One region of the Ruminococcus hominis genome, then DNA from elsewhere that is predicted to be linked to it. Evidence: predicted binding sites of a transcription regulator. Region 1 holds the regulator's gene; the other holds the start of a gene.

Region 1 (10,648 bases):
TATTCTTTTTGCTTTTATATACGATGATGATTGGAATCGGAGTATCTAGTCTTCGAGCTATCATTATGTACATTATACGAATGGGAGCGGAAATTTTAGGAAGAGATTACGATTTACTAACTTCTCTGTCAATTGCTACTGTAGTAATTGTTTTATGGCAGCCGTTATATTTGTTTGATGCAGGTTTTTTATTTTCATTTGGTGCAGTTTTAGCGATGATATTAATAAATTCGCTTTTTGAACAAACTTCATGCATACCTAAAATATTCTGTCCTGGAATTGCGATTCAAGTAATGCTTCTTCCAATGACAATGTATTTCTATTTTGAAATTCCTACATGGTCAGTGCTGACAAATATAATTGTAATTCCTTGTATGTCGATTTTAATTGGAGTTGGGATTGTAGGCATATTATTTTTATTCATTTTTTATCCAATCGGTAACTTGATTTTACAATTTTGTAAGGCTATTTTATGGGGATATGAAAAGTTGTGTATGTTTATGATAGATGTTCCGTTTGGCAGGATTGTGACAGGAAAGCCCTCGATATGGATAATGCTGACATATTATATAATATTATTGATAAGTTATTTTATATGGAAATATTGGGATATTCAGGCCGAAAAGCAGAAATATAAATCAAAAAGTAGAAAAGATCTTATAGAAACAGAAAAAAAAGAAAGCCAAAGAATTTGTTTGAAAAGCAGATATTTTGCTATAAGAAGTGTAGTTTGTATAATTGCATTATGTGGAATTGTTTGTCTGTCCTACCATAAAAAAGGAAATTTGGAAATCACGATGTTGGATGTCGGACAAGGGGATGGCATTTTTATCCGCACCCCAAATGGAACAAACTGTCTTATAGATGGAGGCAGCACAGATGTATCTCAGGTAGGTCTTTATCGCCTGATTCCTTTTTTGGAATCAAAAGGTGTTGGATGTTTAGATTATATTTTCATATCGCATGGGGATGAAGATCATATAAACGGAGTCAAAGAGATGTTGGAAAGCCAGAAATTGAATATAAAAATAAAAGCACTGGTATTACCAGTAAAGGAAGTGTGGGATGATAAACTAAAAGATTTGTCTAAGACAGCAGAAGAAAATCACACTAAAGTAATCATCATGTCGGCGGGGCAGCAATTCGTAGAATATAAAAAAAATATGTCGTTCACATTAACGTGTATAGGACCGGTAAAAAATTATAGTGGTGAAAATGGGAATGCAGCATCTATGGTTTTAGATTTAAAATTTGATGAATTTGATATGCTATTTACAGGGGATTTAGAAGGAGAAGGAGAAACACAATTAATCGAGAGCGGAAGTTTAAGAAAGTATGATATATTAAAAATTGCACATCATGGTTCGAAAAATTCTACACCTGAAAAGTTCCTGGAAATAACTTCTCCCTCCGTTGTGTTAATCTCAGCAGGAGTAAGGAATCGATACGGGCATCCACATCAAGAAACTCTTGAACGATTAAATAAGGAAAAACGTACTATCTATAATACACAACATCAAGGAGCAATACATATAAAAACAAATGGAAAAAACTTGAGAATAAATGTTTTGCAAAAAGTAGGTATTTCCGATATAATATAGAAGTTATGAAAAGCTTAAATGAAGATTTAAAAACAGGACAATTTAAACAAATATATCTCTTATATGGGGAAGAAGCATATTTAAAAAAACAATACCGGGCTCGCCTTACAAAAGCATTGCTTCCAGAAGGCGACACGATGAATTTTGCACATTTTGAAGGAAAAGGAGTGGATGTTAAATCCGTGATTGATTTATCTGAAACATTACCTTTTTTTGCCGAAAGAAGATTAATCGTATTTGACAATACCGGCTTTTTTAAAAGTGCAGGTGCAGATCTGGCAGATTATATAAAAGAAATGCCCGATACCACATACTATATCTTTGTCGAAGATGAGGTAGATAAAAGAAGTAAACTGTTTAAGGCAGTAAAATCAAAAGGCCGTGTTGTCGAACTCCCATTTCAGGATGAAAATACGTTAAAACGTTGGGTCGCAGGAAAGATTCGAAATGAAAACAAACAGGTTACAGAGCAGACGATAATTTATTTTTTAAATAAAGTCGGAACAGATATGGAAAATATCACAAAAGAACTGGAAAAATTATTCAGTTATACTATGGAGAAAACAGACATTACAAAAGAAGATGTCGATGCAATCTGTGTTACACAAATTGCCAATCATATTTTTGATATGGTCAATGCAGTGGCTGAAAAGCAACAAAAAAAAGCCTTGGATTTATACTACGAATTGCTTGCATTAAAAGAGCCCCCTATGCGAATCCTTTTTCTGATGACCAGACAATATCGTATATTGTTTCAGGTAAAACATTTGGCAAATAAAGGATATAGCAAAAAGGAAATTGCATCAAAAACAGGGTTACATCCATTTGCAGTTGGAAAATATATGGATCAGGCAAAATATTTTAAGACATCTGAACTAAGAATGGTTATGGAATACAGTGCAGATATCGAACAACGTGTAAAAACAGGATTGTTAACGGATAATCTGGCAGTGGAGTTGTTTATAATAAAATATTCATCAAAATAATTGTATTAATAAAAGAATATAACTGCGACATCATATTTTACAAAATAAATAAAATTTGGAGGAAGAAAAGTGTCAGGAATAGAACAAAGTAAAATTCGTAATTTTTGCATTATTGCACATATAGATCATGGAAAATCTACGTTGGCAGATCGTATTATTGAAAAAACAGGTCTTTTAACAGATCGTGAGATGCAGGCACAGGTTTTGGATAATATGGATTTGGAGCGTGAACGCGGTATTACGATCAAGGCACAGACCGTCCGAACAGTATACAAGGCAAAGGATGGGGAAGAATATATCTTCAATTTGATTGATACACCGGGGCATGTGGATTTCAACTATGAAGTGTCTCGAAGTCTGGCAGCTTGCGATGGTGCTATTTTGGTTGTAGATGCAGCACAGGGAGTAGAAGCACAGACATTGGCAAATGTATATCTTGCACTGGATCATGATCTTGATGTTGTGCCGGTTATTAATAAAATTGATCTTCCGAGTGCAGAGCCGGAGAGGGTAAAAGAAGAAATAGAAGATGTAATTGGAATTGAAGCTGAAGATGCACCTTTGATTTCAGCAAAGACAGGTCTTAATGTAGAGGATGTTTTAGAAGCAATTGTTGAGAAAATACCAGCCCCGGTAGGTGATGCCAAGGCACCTTTACAGGCCTTGATCTTTGATTCTGTATATGATTCTTATCGTGGAGTTATTGTATTTTGCCGAATCAAAGAAGGTAGTGTGCGAAAAGGTACTCCGATTAAGATGATGGCTACAGGAGCTGTGGCCGATGTAGTTGAAGTCGGGTATTTTGGTGCAGGTCAGTTCATCCCTTGCGATGAACTGGAAGCCGGAATGGTTGGATATATTACAGCCAGCTTGAAAAATGTTAAAGATACTCGTGTTGGAGATACTATTACAAATGCGCAAAATCCATGTGCAGAACCTTTGCCAGGTTATAAGAAAGTAAATCCAATGGTATATTGTGGGCTCTATCCTTCTGATGGAGCAAAATATCCTGATTTGAGAGATGCATTGGAAAAGTTGCAGTTAAATGATGCAGCATTACAATTTGAACCGGAAACGTCTATTGCGTTAGGTTTTGGATTCCGTTGTGGTTTCTTGGGATTACTTCATCTGGAAATTATCCAGGAGCGTTTAGAAAGAGAGTACAATCTGGATTTGGTTACAACAGCACCGAGTGTAATCTATAAAGTGCATAAGACAAATGGTGATTTAATAGAACTCACAAATCCAACGAACCTGCCGGATCCGTCTGAGATCGACTATATGGAAGAACCAATTGTAAAAGCTGAAATAATGGTAACTTCTGAATTTATAGGCGCAATTATGGATTTATGTCAAGAACGCCGCGGTGTATATCAGGGAATGGAATACATTGAAGAAAAACGAGCTGTATTAACGTATCACCTTCCACTTAATGAAATTATTTATGATTTCTTTGATGCATTAAAATCTCGTTCCAGAGGCTATGCATCTTTTGATTATGAAATGTTAGGATATGAGCGTTCAGAACTTGTCAAATTGGATATTCTTATTAATAAAGAAGAAGTGGATGCACTTTCATTTATTATCCATAGTTCTAATGCATATGAACGTGGACGCAAAATGTGTGAGAAATTGAAGCAGGAAATTCCAAGACAAATGTTTGAAATCCCGATTCAGGCAGCGATTGGTGGAAAAGTAATTGCCAGAGAAACCGTTAAAGCAATGCGAAAAGATGTTCTTGCTAAATGTTATGGTGGTGATATCTCACGTAAGAAAAAACTTCTCGAAAAACAAAAAGAAGGTAAGAAGAGAATGCGTCAAGTCGGAAATGTAGATATCCCACAAAAAGCATTTATGAGTGTATTGAAATTAGATGAAGATTAATATGAAGAGAGAATTAGAATTATATCTCCATATACCATTTTGTGTAAGAAAGTGTAATTATTGCGATTTCTTTTCTGCAAGTGGAACAAAAGAAGAATTAAATGCTTATGTTCAGGCTTTATGTAAAGAAATTAATCGTTATAAAGATTTTGCAAAAGAATATATAGTAAAGACGGTTTTCCTCGGAGGAGGAACACCGTCTCTTTTGACAGCAGATCAGATGAAACTAATTTTTGAAAATCTAAATCAAATTTTTACCATCGATCCTGTTGCAGAAATTACAATGGAGATGAATCCAGGAACTGTAAACATTGAAAAATTAAGAAGCTATAAACAGGCAGGTATCAATCGTGTGAGTATCGGATTGCAATCAACAGAAAATAAAGAATTGAAAATGTTGGGAAGAATTCATACTTACGAAGATTTTTTAAATACATGGGAAGCTGTTGAACAAGTAGGATTTAAGAATAGAAATATTGATCTGATGTCAGCACTTCCTGGACAGACTTTAAAAAGCTGGGAAAATACACTGAGAAAAATTCTAACACTTAACCCTGAACACATTTCTGCATATAGTTTGATATTAGAAGAAGGAACGAACTTTTATGAGTGGTATTGTAAAGGTCAATTTGATGCGGGTGACTGGAAACTTCCTTCCGAAGATGATGAATATACAATGGGAGAGATGACCATTCAAATGTTAGAAAGTTGTGGAATGCACCGCTACGAGATATCCAATTATGCATATCCGGGAAAAGAGTGTCGGCATAATCTTGGATACTGGGACAGAGTGGAATATCTTGGAATTGGTGCTGGTGCAGCCTCTCTGATTTCCATTCAAAATAAAAATACTTCAGAAATACAAGAACAAATCCGTTTCAATCATGTTAAGAATCGAGATAAATATATTCAAACCATTAATCAAAAACAAGCGATTGAAATAGAACATGAATACTTAACATTAGAAAATCAAATGGAAGAATTTATGTATTTGGGATTGAGAAAAACAGCTGGAATTTCAAAAAATAAGTTTCACAAGTTTTTTGGTAAAGAAATTGGGGAAGTTTATGGAAATATAATAAAAAGGTTGGAAGAAGATGAATTGATAATAAGTAAAGAAGATAATCTCATGCTTACTCACAGAGGAATGGATATCAGCAATTATGTATTATCTGAATTTTTACTTTCATAAAATCAAATACTAATAAAAGTAAGAAAAACTTTGATTGTTTATGTCAGAGTTTTTTCTTTTTTATAGAAATATATAATAAATTTTTATTTCTATAAAAAAATGATAAACAGTGTTGACAAACGGAAATCAAGGTGCTATCTTATTACTTGTAAGGTGTTAGCACTCAAATAAGTGGAGTGCTAATAGCGAAGAGAGAGGAGGTTTTAAGAAGATGGATATAGAATTAACAGATAGACAACATATTATACTTAAAGCAATTATCCAGAATTATCTTGAAACCGGAGAGCCGGTAGGTTCAAGAACTCTTTCGAAATCAACCGACTTGAATTTAAGTTCAGCAACAATTCGAAACGAGATGGCAGATTTAGAGGATATGGGATATATTTTCCAACCACATACTTCTGCCGGAAGAATTCCTTCGGATAAAGGATATCGGTTATATGTAGATATGTTGATGGCCGATAAGGAACAAGAATTATCAGATTTGAAAAATGTTGTTTTAGAAAAATCTGATAAGGTTGATAAAGTATTAAAACAAGCAGCGAGAGTACTTGCAAATAATACAAATTATGCAACCATGATTTCTGCTCCGATCAACCATAAGAATACATTGAAATTCATTCAATTATCACAGGTGGATCCAGAACAGATTGTTGCAGTTATTGTAATGACGGGAAATGTAATCAAAAACAAGATTATCGAAGTTGATGAAGAGTTAGGCAATGAGACGATGCTAAAGTTGAATATGCTTCTGAACACTTCCCTCAATGGCATGTCTATTGAGGAAATTAACCTTGGGCTGATCGCCAGATTAAAAGATCAGGCAGGTATTCACAGTAAAGTAATCAGCGATGTGCTGGATGCTGTTGCAGATATTATTCATGTAGAAGATGATATGGAAATTTATACATGTGGTGCGACAAATATTTTTAAGTATCCGGAATTAAGCGATAAACAGAGTGCACAGGAAATAATAAGTGCCTTTGAGGAAAAACAACAGCTTGCAGAACTGGTTACAGAAACTCTTTCAAATGAAGAGAATACAGGAATACAGGTTTATATTGGCGATGAAACTCCAGTCAAGACAATGAAAGATTGCAGTGTTGTAACAGCTACTTATGAGCTAGGTGAAGGAATGCGTGGAACAATCGGTATTATTGGTCCGAAGCGTATGGATTATGAACATGTAATGAAAACATTGCAGACATTGAAGAATGAACTGGACACTTTAAATCGTAGAGATTTAAGCGAACGGGATATAGAATAAAATTGGTGGAGGAAAAAATGAGTCAGGAAGATATGGTAAAAGAAGCAGTAGAAGAGGCAAAAGCAAAAGCCACACAAACTGTTGAGGAAGAATCTGAAGAGGTAACAGAAGAGGCTGTTGAAGCTGATGGATCCGAAGAAGAAATTTTAGAAGATGAAGCATTAGAAGAGACAGAAAAATCTGAGAAAAAATTATTTGGTAAAAAGAACAAGAAAGACAAGAAAGACGAAAAAATTGAAGAATTAACAGATCGTCTCACTCGTCAAATGGCTGAGTTTGATAACTTCCGCAAGCGTACAGATAAAGAGAAAAAACAGATGTACGAAATAGGAGCGAAAGATATCATAGATAAAATTCTTCCAGTCGTGGACAATTTTGAACGCGGACTGGCAGCTGTGCCAGAGGAAGAAAAATCACATCCTTTCATGGAAGGGATGGATAAAATTTACAAACAGTTAATGACAACGCTCGGTGAAGCAGGCGTAAAACCAATCGAGGCTGTTGGTCAGGAATTCAATCCTGATTTTCACAATGCAGTTATGCACGTAGAAGATGAGGAAGTCGGCGAGAATATCGTCGTGGAAGAGTTCCAGAAGGGTTACACATATCGTGACAGTGTTGTAAGACACAGCATGGTAAAAGTGGCAAATTAGAAGTAGTAAATCAGTAAATTTAGAATGATAAATTAGGAGGACAAATATCATGGGAAAAATTATTGGTATTGACTTAGGTACAACAAACAGTTGTGTTGCCGTAATGGAAGGTGGTCAGCCAACTGTTATCGCAAATACAGAGGGAGCAAGAACAACACCTTCTGTTGTTGCATTTACAAAAACAGGAGAACGTCTTGTTGGTGAACCTGCAAAACGTCAGGCTGTAACAAATGCAGACAAAACTATCTCTTCAATCAAACGAGAGATGGGTACAGATTACAAAGTAACAATTGATGACAAAAAGTATTCTCCACAGGAGATTTCTGCAATGATTCTTCAGAAACTGAAAGCTGATGCAGAAGGATATCTTGGAGAAAAAGTAACAGAGGCTGTTATCACAGTACCTGCTTACTTTAACGATGCTCAGCGTCAGGCTACAAAAGATGCCGGTAAAATTGCAGGACTTGATGTTAAACGTATTATCAACGAGCCTACAGCAGCAGCACTTGCTTATGGTCTTGATAACGAAAAAGAGCAGAAAATCATGGTATACGATTTAGGTGGTGGTACATTCGATGTATCTATCATCGAGATTGGTGATGGAGTTATTGAAGTATTATCTACAGCCGGAAATAACAGACTTGGTGGAGATGATTTCGACCAGAAGATTACAGACTATATGCTTGCTGATTTTAAAGCAAAAGAAGGGGTAGACTTATCTACAGATAAGATGGCACTTCAGAGATTAAGAGAAGCAGCAGAGAAGGCAAAAAAAGAGCTTTCTTCAGCTACAACAACAAATATTAACCTTCCTTTTATTACAGCAACAGCAGAAGGTCCAAAACATTTTGATATGAATCTTACAAGAGCTAAATTTGACGAACTAACTCGTGATTTAGTTGAAAAAACAGCTGAACCTGTACGTCGTGCACTTTCCGATGCAGGAATCACAGCTTCTGAATTAGGTCAGGTTCTTCTTGTAGGTGGATCTACTCGTATTCCAGCAGTACAGGAAGAAGTAAAACGTCTGACAGGTAAAGAGCCAAGCAAATCTCTGAACCCAGATGAATGTGTAGCACTTGGTGCTTCTGTTCAGGGAGGTAAGCTTGCAGGAGATGCTGGCGCAGGAGATATCCTTCTTCTTGATGTAACTCCATTGTCATTGTCAATCGAAACAATGGGTGGTGTTGCTACAAGATTGATTGAGCGTAATACAACAATTCCAACAAAGAAGAGTCAGATTTTCTCTACAGCAGCAGACAATCAGACAGCCGTAGATATCAACGTTGTACAGGGTGAAAGACAGTTCGCAAGAGATAATAAATCACTCGGACAGTTCCGACTGGATGGAATTCCTCCGGCTCCACGTGGAATCCCACAGATTGAAGTTACATTCGATATTGATGCAAATGGTATTGTTAATGTATCTGCAAAAGATCTTGGAACTGGAAAAGAACAGCATATTACAATTACAGCAGGCTCTAATATGTCAGATGCTGATATCGATAAAGCTGTAAAAGAAGCAGCTGAGTTTGAAGCACAGGATAAGAAACGTAAAGAAGCTATCGACACAAGAAATGAAGCTGATTCTATGGTATTCCAGACAGAAAAAGCGATTAAAGAAGTCGGAGACAAATTAGATGCAACTGATAAAGCAGCTGTAGAAGCTGATTGTCAGGCATTGAAAGATTTGCTTGCTAAATCTACTCCAGAAGAGACTACAGATGAGCAGGTAGCAGAAATTAAAGCTGCAAAAGATAAATTGATGGAAAGCGCTCAGAAGCTCTTTACAAAGATGTATGAACAGACAGCTGGTCAGGCAGGTCCACAGGCAGGCCCTACACCAGAAGCAGGTCCGGCTCCTGAAGGATTCCAGGGTGACGATGTTGTAGATGGAGATTATAAAGAAGTTTAATAAAATGTATGACACATTTAAATAAACACATTGTGTTACTGTTTACAGATTTTGTAGACAGTAACACTTTATCTACGAAACCGGTCAAATGGTTTCGTAGATTTTCACGTTGCAATTTGTTGTAGTTTGTGGTAGATTGTAAACGTTTATGTAACTTAGTAAGAGAAATGAAAGGTAGTATAGATTATGGCGGAATCAAAAAGAGATTACTACGAAGTGCTTGGCGTAAGCAAAGATGCAGATGATGCAGCAATCAAAAAAGCATATCGTGTTCTGGCAAAAAAATATCATCCAGATATGAATCCTGGAGATGCTGAAGCTGAAAAGAAATTTAAAGAAGCTTCTGAGGCGTATGCCGTCCTCAGTGATGCAGATAAACGTCGTCAATATGATCAGTTTGGTCATGCAGCATTTGAAGGCGGTGCAGGTGGAGCCGGCGGTGGATTTGGTGGCTTTGATTTTAATGGAGCTGATTTTGGAGATATCTTTGGAGATATCTTTGGAGATATTTTCGGTGGTGGCAGAAGAGGTGGTCGTGCCTCAAACAGTCCAATGAAAGGTGCAAATATCCGCAAGAGCATTCGAATTACTTTTGAAGAGGCAATTTCCGGCTGTGAAAAAGAATTGGAATTAGTATTAAAGGATCCTTGTACTACATGTAACGGAACCGGTGCAAAACCTGGAACATCTCCGGAAACATGTCCAAAATGTGGCGGTAAAGGTCAGGTTGTCTATTCGTCACAATCATTTTTTGGAACTGTGCAGAATGTGCAGACATGTCCAAATTGTAATGGAACGGGTAAAATTATTAAAGAAAAATGTTCTTCATGTCTTGGAACAGGATATACATCAAGCAAGAAAAAAATCCGAGTTACGATTCCTGCCGGTATCGACAATGGTCAAAGTGTGCGAATTCGTGAAAAAGGCGAACCAGGTGTAAATGGTGGTCCTAGAGGAGATTTACTTGTGGAAGTAAATGTATCTCGCCATCCTATTTTCCAGAGACAAGATATGCATATTTTCTCAACAGTTCCTATTTCATTTGCTCAGGCTGCTTTAGGAGCAGATATTCGCGTTCCTACTGTAGATGGTGATGTTATTTATACAGTAAAACCTGGAACGAAAACAGATACTAAGGTTCGTTTAAAAG
Region 2 (10,648 bases), 650 kb from region 1:
TTCTTAATTATTTGCTAAAAAAGGTCGCAAAAAGACCTATTACGCTAATATTAGTCTATAGGTATTCATGAAATTTGTCAATAAATTCCACTCTAATTCTATTTTGCCTTTTAGTATCTGTCGTATCAAATCGGGTAGTGTTATCCAGACAAAACATTTTGATATTAAAATGTCTCTAGAAATAAGACAAGCGAAAAGTTTTTCCTTACGCTTTTGGGTTATGCTTTTTGTATCTTTTCATTTTTTCATTTTTTCCATCTTACGTATAACTATAAATTGCAATTATTTGTTTACAAAACATTATAAGTATAAAACTTTGATATACCTATGTCAACGCCCCCCCCCCCCCGAAAAATTTGTTGTTTTTTATTTGTACAAGAGGTGGGTGGGGGGAATGGTTATTCGCTGTTGCAGATGCTTTTTAGATGCGGCGGTATCTGCAAGAGTGGGGTATTCGATATCGCAGATGCTTTTTTGATGCGGCGGTATCTGCAAGAGTGGGATATTCGCTGTTGCGGATGCTTTTTTCCTGCCAGTCATGTATAATTGCATCTGCAATTTACTTATTTCATGACTTGCAGATACTCACTTCTACAAAATTGCATCTGCAACCTACTTATTCTACAACTTGAAGATGCTTCCCACTCAAAAAATTTCATCCTCAATTTACTTATTTCAAGACTTGTAGATGCTTCTGCTCCAAAAACAACATCCTCAATTCACTTATTTTAAGACTTGTAGATACTTCCCCACAATTCTTACTAATCTGTGTATTGTGAAACATAAAACTTCTTACTTTACACACCATTAATTTCGTGATATGGTATCACTACATCTTCAGGGGATTTCTTTTCTCTGAATTTTCTAAGCCGTAAGGCTCTCATCTCGGGTTTCGATTTCTGAAACATAATCCGATATGAAAAGAGATGCTTTTGACAAGTTGATAATCGAGGATTTCTATATTATTTCACTTCAGTGGTATAATTTTTGTTGTCTCTTTGTCATTGCATTAAGTAACTGGAAACTTTATAATGAAAGGAGACTTTAATTGAAGAAAGGTACAAAAGATACGATTCAATGGCATCCGGCTTTTCAGGCATCGATCCAGATTGAATTTGAAGCCGAAGCTGAAAAACTCACCTTTGAGCCGGAGCATTTGCTTTCTAAAAAGCCTATGCAAATGGATGAATTGATCATCAAGGTTGCTGAAAACGAAGCGATTCACAAAAATATTGGTAGGATTTTTAGACGATACAATATCATCGAATACAAAAGTCCTGATGATAATCTAACAATCAACGATTTTTACAAAGTATACGGATACTGTTGTTTTTATCAGTCCGACACAGATAAAATTTGCGAGATTCCACCCGATGAATTGACTATCACTTTCATTTGTAATCATTTTCCGAGAAGAATGGTTCAACATTTGAAGGAATTTCGTGGACTGAATATTAGCCATGTAGAAGCTGGAATCTATTATATTACCGGAGATGCTTTTCCGATGCAGCTTTTGGTGACGAAGGAATTGGATTCGAAAGAAAATCTCTGGTTGCAGAGTTTGCGCAATAACATGTCTGAGCCTGAGGAAATCAAAACACTTCTCAAGGAATATGAGACAAAAAAATCATCGAAATTATATCAAGCTGCAATGGAAGTTATTACCCGGGCGAACTGGGATGCAGTAAAGGAGGTTAAAGAAACTATGTGCGAAGCGTTGAAAGAATTAATGGCAGAGGAATTCCAAGAACAGGAAGCTCTGGTGACGAAGCGAGTGACAGAGGAGGTGACCGGAGAATTTATCAGAACTTTATCTAAGTCGATCACTGATGTTGATAAGCTTGCTGAACTTTTGAATTTACCTGTGGAACAGATTAATAAAGTATTGGATAAGTGATGTGGTTTAGCCAAAGCTCGACGAAACTGCACTAAATACCAAGCGACTATGCTCTCTTGCTCAGCTTCGTCGGGCAAGCCCGATTTCAATTCGCCAGATTGCATAGTCGCTTGGTATTTTTGTGGTATGTCGTCGTAAATGGAAGGGAAGAGAGATTTACTTCTTTCCTAACGATTTTAGGATTTCTTCATTTTGCCGTTTCAATTCTTCCATCATGGCTCTTATTTCTTTGTTTTCATTTTTTATTCTTTCGTTTTCGTTTTTTATGCTTTCGTTCTCGCTTTTTATACTTTCATTCTCGCTTTTTATGCTTTCGTTCTCAAACACCAAATTTTCATTCGCAAGTCCCAATTTTTCGTTCTCACGTGTCATATTTTCATTCTGAGTTCTTAAATTATCAGCTTGCTTCTGCATCTCATCAATCATCAATTCTACTGTATTGCGATCTAGTTCTAATAATTCTTTTGAAAACATTCCCATCACCTCTTCTATGTTGAGGCAAATGTCATACACTTGATTGTAAAGTGCTTTGAAATCGGAATATTGCTCTAATATCTGCACAATATCTTCCGGAGCATCCATACTCAGAAATGCTAACCATGCCTCAAGACGATTGTCTAGTTTTATTGTCTTGTCATTATTGTGCTTAATTTTATTGAAGTTGTCAAGCGTTACGAAGAGATATTTTTGTAGAAGATTCATCTTTGCCCCTGTATCAGATTCTTGCTTAAAGCGATGCATATATACGTCTTTGAATTTTTTTAATTCTTGTGGGCTTTGCTGAAATAGAACAATGGTGTAGACATCTTTTATATCTTTATATGACATTTTTGTATGAGAATCAAGTTTCTTTTCTGCTTTCTGTTTTACACGCTTATATTGTCGTAACAACAAATCGGCTGAATAGCAGGCACTTCGTTCTCCTGGAAACATATATCCTATTTTTTGAATTTCTAAGTTTACAATACTTCCATCTTCTAATTCAACGACAATGTCCATGATTAATAAAGTTGACTCATCCGCAAGTCTTGTCCCATCATTTGGTAACACTTCCAATATTTTTACTTTTTGATTTAAAAGTAATGATAAAAATTCATTTACCCGCTCACGATATATTTCCGGATTTAGAATTTCTTTACTTATAAAATCATACATCATCTTTACACCACGTGCACCGGTACAGAAGTTGATAAAATCTTGTCTTGCTTCTTCTTTCCAACTATAGAAAATTGATTTTAGTTTTGGTTTTTCCTCTATCTCGGTCATTAGTTGTTCTTTCGTCCGAATCATAGGGAAATACTGTTGCAGTTTGTTTGTCATAGGCATTTTCCTCCATTTTTAATATTTTGTTGTTTTTCATATCGGATTTTGTTTCTGAAATTGAAACCCGAGATGAGAGCCTTACGGCTATAGATGTATTCGGAGAAAAGAAGTTCTCCGAAGATATGGTTATCATAGCATGAGTTTGGAGTGTTGTAAAGATAACTTCTGTGTTATTTTTTGATGTTGTGGTATCTGCAAAACTGGGATATTCTGTTGAGTCAAGTAGTAGAATCCTAACCTTCTAACCGGCTCCGAAAAGAGCCAGAAAACCCCGTCCCCAACCGGCTCCTTTTCTACGAAACAATGGCAGACTGCTCGCACAGTCTGCCATCTAATATTACTTATTCTCTTTATTAAATATCACTTCGACCTTTTATCTTCGCTACAAGTTTGCCATCTTCAACCTGTAATAAGATCACATCGCCTGTTCCGACATTTCCTTCGAGGATCAGTTTTGCAGCTAATGTATCAACGTGTTTCTGCAGATATCGTTTGAGTGGTCTTGCACCGTAAGTTGGATCGTAACCGCCATCTATAACGAAGCTTTTTGCTTCTGGTGTCAATTCGATGGAGATTTCTTTATCTTCCAGTCTCTTGTTTACATCTGCGATCATTAAATCTACAATTGAGCCGATGTTTTCTTTTGTCAATGGTTTGAACATGATAATCTCATCGAGACGATTCAGAAACTCTGGTCTGAAATGTGCTCTTAAATCTTGCATTACCATTTCTTGATTTTCTGGTTTGATTTCGCCGTTATCCTGAATTCCATCCAGCAAGTAGGATGATCCAATATTGGATGTCATAATCAAGATTGTATTTTTAAAGTCTACTGTACGGCCTTGTGAATCTGTAATACGGCCATCATCCAGTACTTGCAAAAGTACGTTGAATACATCTGGATGTGCTTTTTCAATCTCATCGAACAGTACAACTGAGTATGGTTTTCTGCGCACTGCCTCTGTCAACTGACCGCCCTCATCATATCCGACATATCCCGGAGGTGCTCCAATAAGACGGCTCACGGAATATTTCTCCATGTATTCACTCATATCGATACGAACCATGTTATTTTCATCATCAAATAGGCTTTCTGCGAGAGCTTTCGCAAGTTCTGTCTTACCTACACCGGTTGGTCCTAAGAATAGGAATGAACCGATTGGTTTGGATGGATCTTTGATTCCTGCTTTGGAACGGATGATAGCTTCTGTAACTTTTGTTACACCTTCATCTTGTCCAATAACACGTTTATGCAGTTCTTCGTCGAGATGAAGGGTCTTGCTACGCTCGCTCTCGTTGAGTTTTGCTACCGGAATTCCTGTCCATCTGGAAATGATTCTGGCAATTTCATTATCTGTAACACTTTCATGTACCAGACGTAAGTCTTTCTCTTTGATATGTGCTTCCTCTTCTTCTAATTGTTTTTGAAGCTGTGGAAGTTTTCCATACTGCAGCTCGGCTGCTTTTTCCAGATCGTATGAGCGCTGTGCTTTTTGGATATCGTTATTAATCTGTTCGATCTCTTCACGGATTTTCTGGACACGTTCTACGGAATGTTTTTCATTATCCCACTGTGCTTTCTGTTTTGAATATTGTTCTCTGAGTTCTGCAAGTTCTTGCTGTAAATGTTCCAGTCTTTCTTTACTTAATCTGTCTTCTTCTTTTTTAAGTGCTGCTTCTTCGATCTCAAGCTGCATGATCTTTCTTCGCAGTTCATCCATCTCAGCCGGCATGGAATCTAATTCTGTCTTGATTAATGCACATGCTTCATCGACAAGGTCGATTGCTTTATCCGGAAGGAAACGGTCTGATATATATCGGTTGGACAATGTTGCCGCTGCCACAAGTGCTCCGTCTGTGATTTTAACGCCATGGTATACTTCATAACGCTCTTTCAGTCCACGAAGGATGGAAATGGCATCTTCTACGCTTGGTTCATCTACTAAAACTGGCTGGAAACGTCTCTCAAGTGCTGCATCTTTCTCGATGTATTTTCTATATTCGTCCAGAGTTGTAGCGCCGATACAATGTAACTCGCCTCGTGCAAGCATTGGCTTGAGCATATTTCCGGCATCCATAGAGCCTTCTGTCTTACCAGCTCCAACAATTGTATGCAGCTCATCGATGAAGAGAATGATCTTGCCTTCGCTGTTCTTTACTTCTTCCAATACGGCTTTCAGACGTTCTTCGAATTCACCACGATACTTTGCTCCTGCTACGAGTGCCCCCATATCCAGTGCGAAAATAATCTTATCTTTCAGTCCTTCCGGCACATCTCCTCTTACAATTCGCTGTGCAAGGCCTTCTACTGCTGCCGTTTTACCGACACCAGGTTCACCGATCAGAACCGGATTGTTCTTTGTCTTACGTGAAAGGATTCGGATTACATTACGAATCTCAGCATCTCGTCCGATAACCGGATCTAACTTCTGCTCTCTTGCACGCTCAACCAAGTCGGTGCCATATTTTGCAAGTGCATCGTAGGTTGCCTCCGGATTATCACTTGTCACTTTCTGATTACCTCTGACACTGGACAATGCCTGGAGAAATGAATTGCGGTCGATTCCGAATTCTCGAAACAGTGCTTTCATCTCTCTACTTGCGTGTTTTAACAATGCGAGGAACAAATGCTCAACTGAAACGTATTCGTCTCCCATCTGTTTGGCTTCGTCTTCTGCATGGATCAATACATTATTCAAATCCTGTCCGACAAACACCTGACCACCTTGCACCTTTGGTCTTTTATTGATTGCTTCTTCTACACGATTGATAAACAATGTGCCCTGAATGTTCATCTTCTCTAATAATTTTAAAATCAGGCTGTCATCCTGTGTGAGCAGTGCATAGAGTAAATGTTCCTGTGCGATCTCCTGATTGCCATAATCATAGGCAACCTTCTCACAAGACTGAACTGCCTGCAATGAATTCTGTGTAAATTTATTAATGTTCATAATACAAACCCCCTTTTTTATAAAAAATGGTTGCTAAATGGTAGTTTTTAAAAGCGTTCTAAAAGCTACCACGAATCTTTCTTGTTCTATTTACTCTATAACAATACCACTGCTTTTTTTGTTTGTCAACACTTTTGTTAGCACTTTTTAAAGGTGAGTGCTAATTTTATTTTCATGTCTCTTTTCAGATACCAATCTGCTTTCGTAAGCCCTCATATCCACCTTCATATAATAAGAAATACTTACGTTCGCCACATAATAAGCTCTTACGTTCGCCACGTAGAAAAAGGAGTGCTTTCGCACCCCTCTTATCACTTCGCATTACTTGCTGCAATTTTTACTCTGCTCCACAGATCACTGATGATCTTTTTTGTATCTTCATTATATTCAAATATTTCATCATTTTGATTATCACTTCTTGGAATGTACGCATTGATTCCTTCGAATTCGCCGCCCACTTTGGAGAGATCATCCATAACTTCTTTATTTGCGGCAGTGTAACCTACATAGCTTGAGTTATCATAAGCTCCGTCATAGTCGCTTGCATAGTTGATAAATGCGTATGCAAGTTCTGGATTCTTTGCATTTTTCGGAATAACCATCGCATCAGACCAGAGGTTTGTTCCGCTTTCCGGTAAATAGTAACCCATGTTTTCATTTTCTGCCATGACATAGGTTGCATCTCCTGAATAGATTAAGCCTAATGCTTTTCGGCCTTGTGCCATGTTGTCAATGATCTCATCCATAACGATTTCCGAATCCATCGTCTGCACACACTGAAGTAGCCAGTCATAAGCCTCCTGGATTTCTTTTTCATTCGTTGTGTTCATTGAATATCCCAATGCTTTCAACGCCATCATGAAGGAATCTCTCTCGGAATCGTAGAGATAGATATCTCCTTTATATTTTTCATCGAGGAAAATGTTGTAGCCTTCTTTTTTCAAATCTTCGATATCTACCTTTGTTTTGTCGTAAATGATTCCGACTGTTCCCCAGAAATATGGTATTGAGTATTCATTTCCCGGATCGTATGCCAGATTTTTTACGCCGTCATTGAGCTTATCAAGGCAATCCAGTTTTGAGTGATCTAATTTTTGCAGATATCCTTCGCTTATCAATCTCTGTATCATATAATCACTTGGAACAAGGATATCGTAGGATTCTCCATTTGCGACTTTGATATACATTTGTTCATTGGAATCAAAGTTTTCCATAACAACTGTTGCCCCTGTCTCTTTCTGGAAGTCGTTGATGATATTTTCACCTGTATATTCGCCCCAGTTGTAAATGTGCAAGGTCTGACCTTCAAATGGCTTTGATGCTGCCCTGTTTCCGGATATATTTACAAAAAACACAATTGCTAATAGTGCACATACTGCTGCAGTTGCCGGGTATACGAATTTTCTTCGGCCTACATTTTCTTTTTTTGCACGTTTTGAAGCTACGACCGGTGCAATGTTAATGATCACCAGGGCTATTGTAATAATGACAACAACAAGTGTTGACACCGCATTGATACTTGGATTTACACGTTTGCTCATCGTATAAACTACAATACTTAAGTTTTTTACGCCGCGTCCTGTCACGAAGTATGAAATAATAAAATCATCTATTGACATGGTAAATGCAATCAGTGCACCTGAGATAATTCCCGGTGTGATCTGCGGTACAATGGCTTTTGTCAATGCCTGCCATGGTGTCGCCCCTAAATCCATTGCCGCATCTGCGATGTTTGGGTCGAGTGAACGGATTTTTGGCATGACTGACAAGATTACATATGGTATACAAAATGCGATATGTGCCAGAAGCATTGTCACATAGCCTTTTTCTATTTTAAATGTAATGAACAGCAGCATAAATCCAATCGCTGTTACGATTTCCGGATTCATCATCGGCAGATTGTTTACCTGCTCCATCAGATCTCTGATAATCTTTTTGGATTTGCTTAATCCGATTGCCGTGATTGTTCCGATAATTGTTGAAATGATTGTTGCGATGATTGCCACGCTAAATGTTGTGGATAATGCGCTCATCATATCTCCGGAATCCATCATATGCTGATACCAGCGCAATGAAAATCCGGTAAATTTTGTCAATGATTTTCCATCGTTAAATGAAAAAATAATCATGTATATAATTGGAAGATAGAAGAACATGATCGTCAAAATCAGAAGTATCTTACCAAATGGATGCTTATTTTTTTTCATTAAATCATGCCTCCTTTCCGCCTGCATTTCGTTTTTCAGTTTTACGCACTGCCATCATAAGCAGCATCATAATAACTGCCATGATCATAGAGATGGCACTTCCGAAGTTCCACTCTCCTACTGTAATAAACTGGTTTTCAATCATATTTCCAATAAGGAAGTACTGACCTCCTCCTAACAGCTTTGGAATGAAGAAGGAGCTTACTGCCGGCAAAAATACTAATGTGATTCCGTTGATCACGCCCGGCAATGATAATGGCAGGGTGATGCGTCGAAATGTCTGCGCCGGACTTGCCCCTAAATCTGCGCTTGCTTCTAATAAGGATGTATCCATCTTGCACAGGGATGTCTGAATCTGCAAAATCATAAATGGAAGGAAGTTGTATACCATACCAAGCAATACTGCACCTTCTGTGTAAAGGAGCTTTATGTGTCCAAGACCTACGAGGCTTAATATTTTCTGGATCAATCCGCCATCACTTAAGAGACCAATCCACGCATAAGTACGTACAAGCATGTTGATCCACATTGGAATTGTAATGCATAAGATTAACATGTTCTGTGTTTTTTCTTTTGTTCTTGCAATGTAATATGCAATCGGATAACCAAGCAGCAGACAGATGATGGTTGTCTTAACCGCAATTGCAAGTGAGCGCCACAGAATCAGTAAGAAATCTTTGTCGGTAAAGAATTTGATGTACTGATCCAGTGTTATTGAGAAGGATATAATGCTGTTTCCAGGCTCTGTGATAGAGTAAAGGAAAATCAGTGCCATTGGAAGTACGAGCATCAACACCGCCCACACGATATATGGAATTGCTAACTGTAAGAATTTCTTCATATTAGAATACCACCTTCGACATAACATGGATATCTTCCGGGAAGAATGTCAGTCCGACTTCCTGACCTTCCTCGGAATAGTCTGTTGTATGGATCTTAAACTCACGACCTGTCGTTGAGAATGTGATCTTATATACACCTTCTTTTACATCTTCCGGCTCAAAATCGTAATCTACGCTTAGGTCTACACTCTGGTCTTCGTCTGTCAGCTTCCAGCCTTGTGCATTTGCCCATGTCTTCAAATCTGTATCCAATGCCTGGGATTCTATGATTTCATCTACTGTTTTTGAGAAGTTAAATGCCATAACACCTTCATTTGCTCTCTCATTTTTAACGAAAGGCTGGTTGACAACAAAAATATTTCTTTGTACACTTGTTCCTTTCGGTGTTGAGAATGTAACTGGATATTCTCCTTCTTCCGGCCTCAAATCATATTCAATTCTTGCGATGGAAATGTACTCGTCTGTCTTTGGATCCCATGCCTGTGCATTTGAGAAAGCGATAATGTCTTTATCATCAAGTGCTTCTACATCTTCCACATCGACGTAAAAATCGCTGGCACTGATTTTTTCTGTTCCGTCTTCGCTTGTCACATCACGGTTATGTACTACTCGCATGTTTACGGTTACACTTGTTCCCGGGACTGTCTCAACAATAATCTCGTAGTGGACTCCTTTAAAGAGTACGCTCTGTACTTCTCCGGTAAGTTTTCCGTCTTTGACATCAACGATATCGATATCTTCCGGACGCAATACTACATCTACCGGTTCGTCTTTTCTGAATCCGAAATCTACACAGTCAAATGTTACATCATCAAATCGTACTTTGTAATCTTCGAGCATTTTTCCGGAAATGATGTTGCTCTCGCCGATGAAATTGGCTACATATACGTTTGCAGGCTCGTTGTAGATTTCTTCCGGTGTTCCTACCTGCTGGATTTCTCCGCCTTTCATAACAACGATCTTGTCTGACATTGTCAATGCTTCTTCCTGATCATGTGTTACAAAAATAAATGTGATTCCTACTTCCTGTTGGATACGTTTCAACTCATACTGCATCTCTTTACGCAGCTTCAAATCCAACGCCGCCAATGGTTCGTCTAATAATAAGACCTTCGGCTCATTTACAAGGGCACGGGCAATCGCTACTCTCTGCTGCTGTCCTCCGGAAAGCAGGGTTGTATTTTTATCTTCATACCCTTCCAGACCGATAAGTTTAAGCATCTTCATAACCTTCTGGTCAATGATATCCTTGCTCATCTTTTTTATCTTAAGACCAAACGCAATATTTTCATAAACACTTAAATGTGGAAATAATGCGTATTTCTGAAATACAGTATTCAACTCACGTTCATATGGAGGTTTTTGACTGATTTCTTCTCCATCAAACATTACGCTTCCCTCGTCTGCATCCAGGAAACCTCCCAGAAT

Evidence for each region. Region 1 encodes HrcA, which represses chaperone genes, less so after heat shock. Its sites were predicted from a motif close to TGTTAGCACTCNNNNNNNNNGAGTGCTAACA; they were not measured.
Region 2: a site for HrcA is predicted at 6,307-6,337, ahead of clpB (ATP-dependent chaperone ClpB). Genes of this name have one in related genera too.

What each region holds. Positions count from the first base shown of each region.
Region 1 covers NZ_JACOPE010000001.1:1,645,627-1,656,274, reverse strand. Annotated here, with positions in the region: gene H8S40_RS07365 (DNA internalization-related competence protein ComEC/Rec2) at 1-1,601, shown strand, start outside; gene holA (DNA polymerase III subunit delta) at 1,607-2,587, shown strand; gene lepA (translation elongation factor 4) at 2,657-4,471, shown strand; gene hemW (radical SAM family heme chaperone HemW) at 4,473-5,663, shown strand; gene hrcA (heat-inducible transcriptional repressor HrcA) at 5,875-6,930, shown strand; gene grpE (nucleotide exchange factor GrpE) at 6,948-7,583, shown strand; gene dnaK (molecular chaperone DnaK) at 7,633-9,498, shown strand; gene dnaJ (molecular chaperone DnaJ) at 9,685-10,648, shown strand, end outside.
Region 2 covers NZ_JACOPE010000001.1:997,226-1,007,873, reverse strand. Annotated here, with positions in the region: gene H8S40_RS04385 (3-isopropylmalate dehydrogenase) at 1,049-1,897, shown strand; gene H8S40_RS04380 (PD-(D/E)XK nuclease family transposase) at 2,054-3,217, opposite strand; gene clpB (ATP-dependent chaperone ClpB) at 3,574-6,171, opposite strand; gene H8S40_RS04370 (extracellular solute-binding protein) at 6,483-8,378, opposite strand; gene H8S40_RS04365 (ABC transporter permease) at 8,383-9,219, opposite strand; partial or broken gene H8S40_RS16520 (ABC transporter ATP-binding protein) at 9,797-10,648, opposite strand, start outside.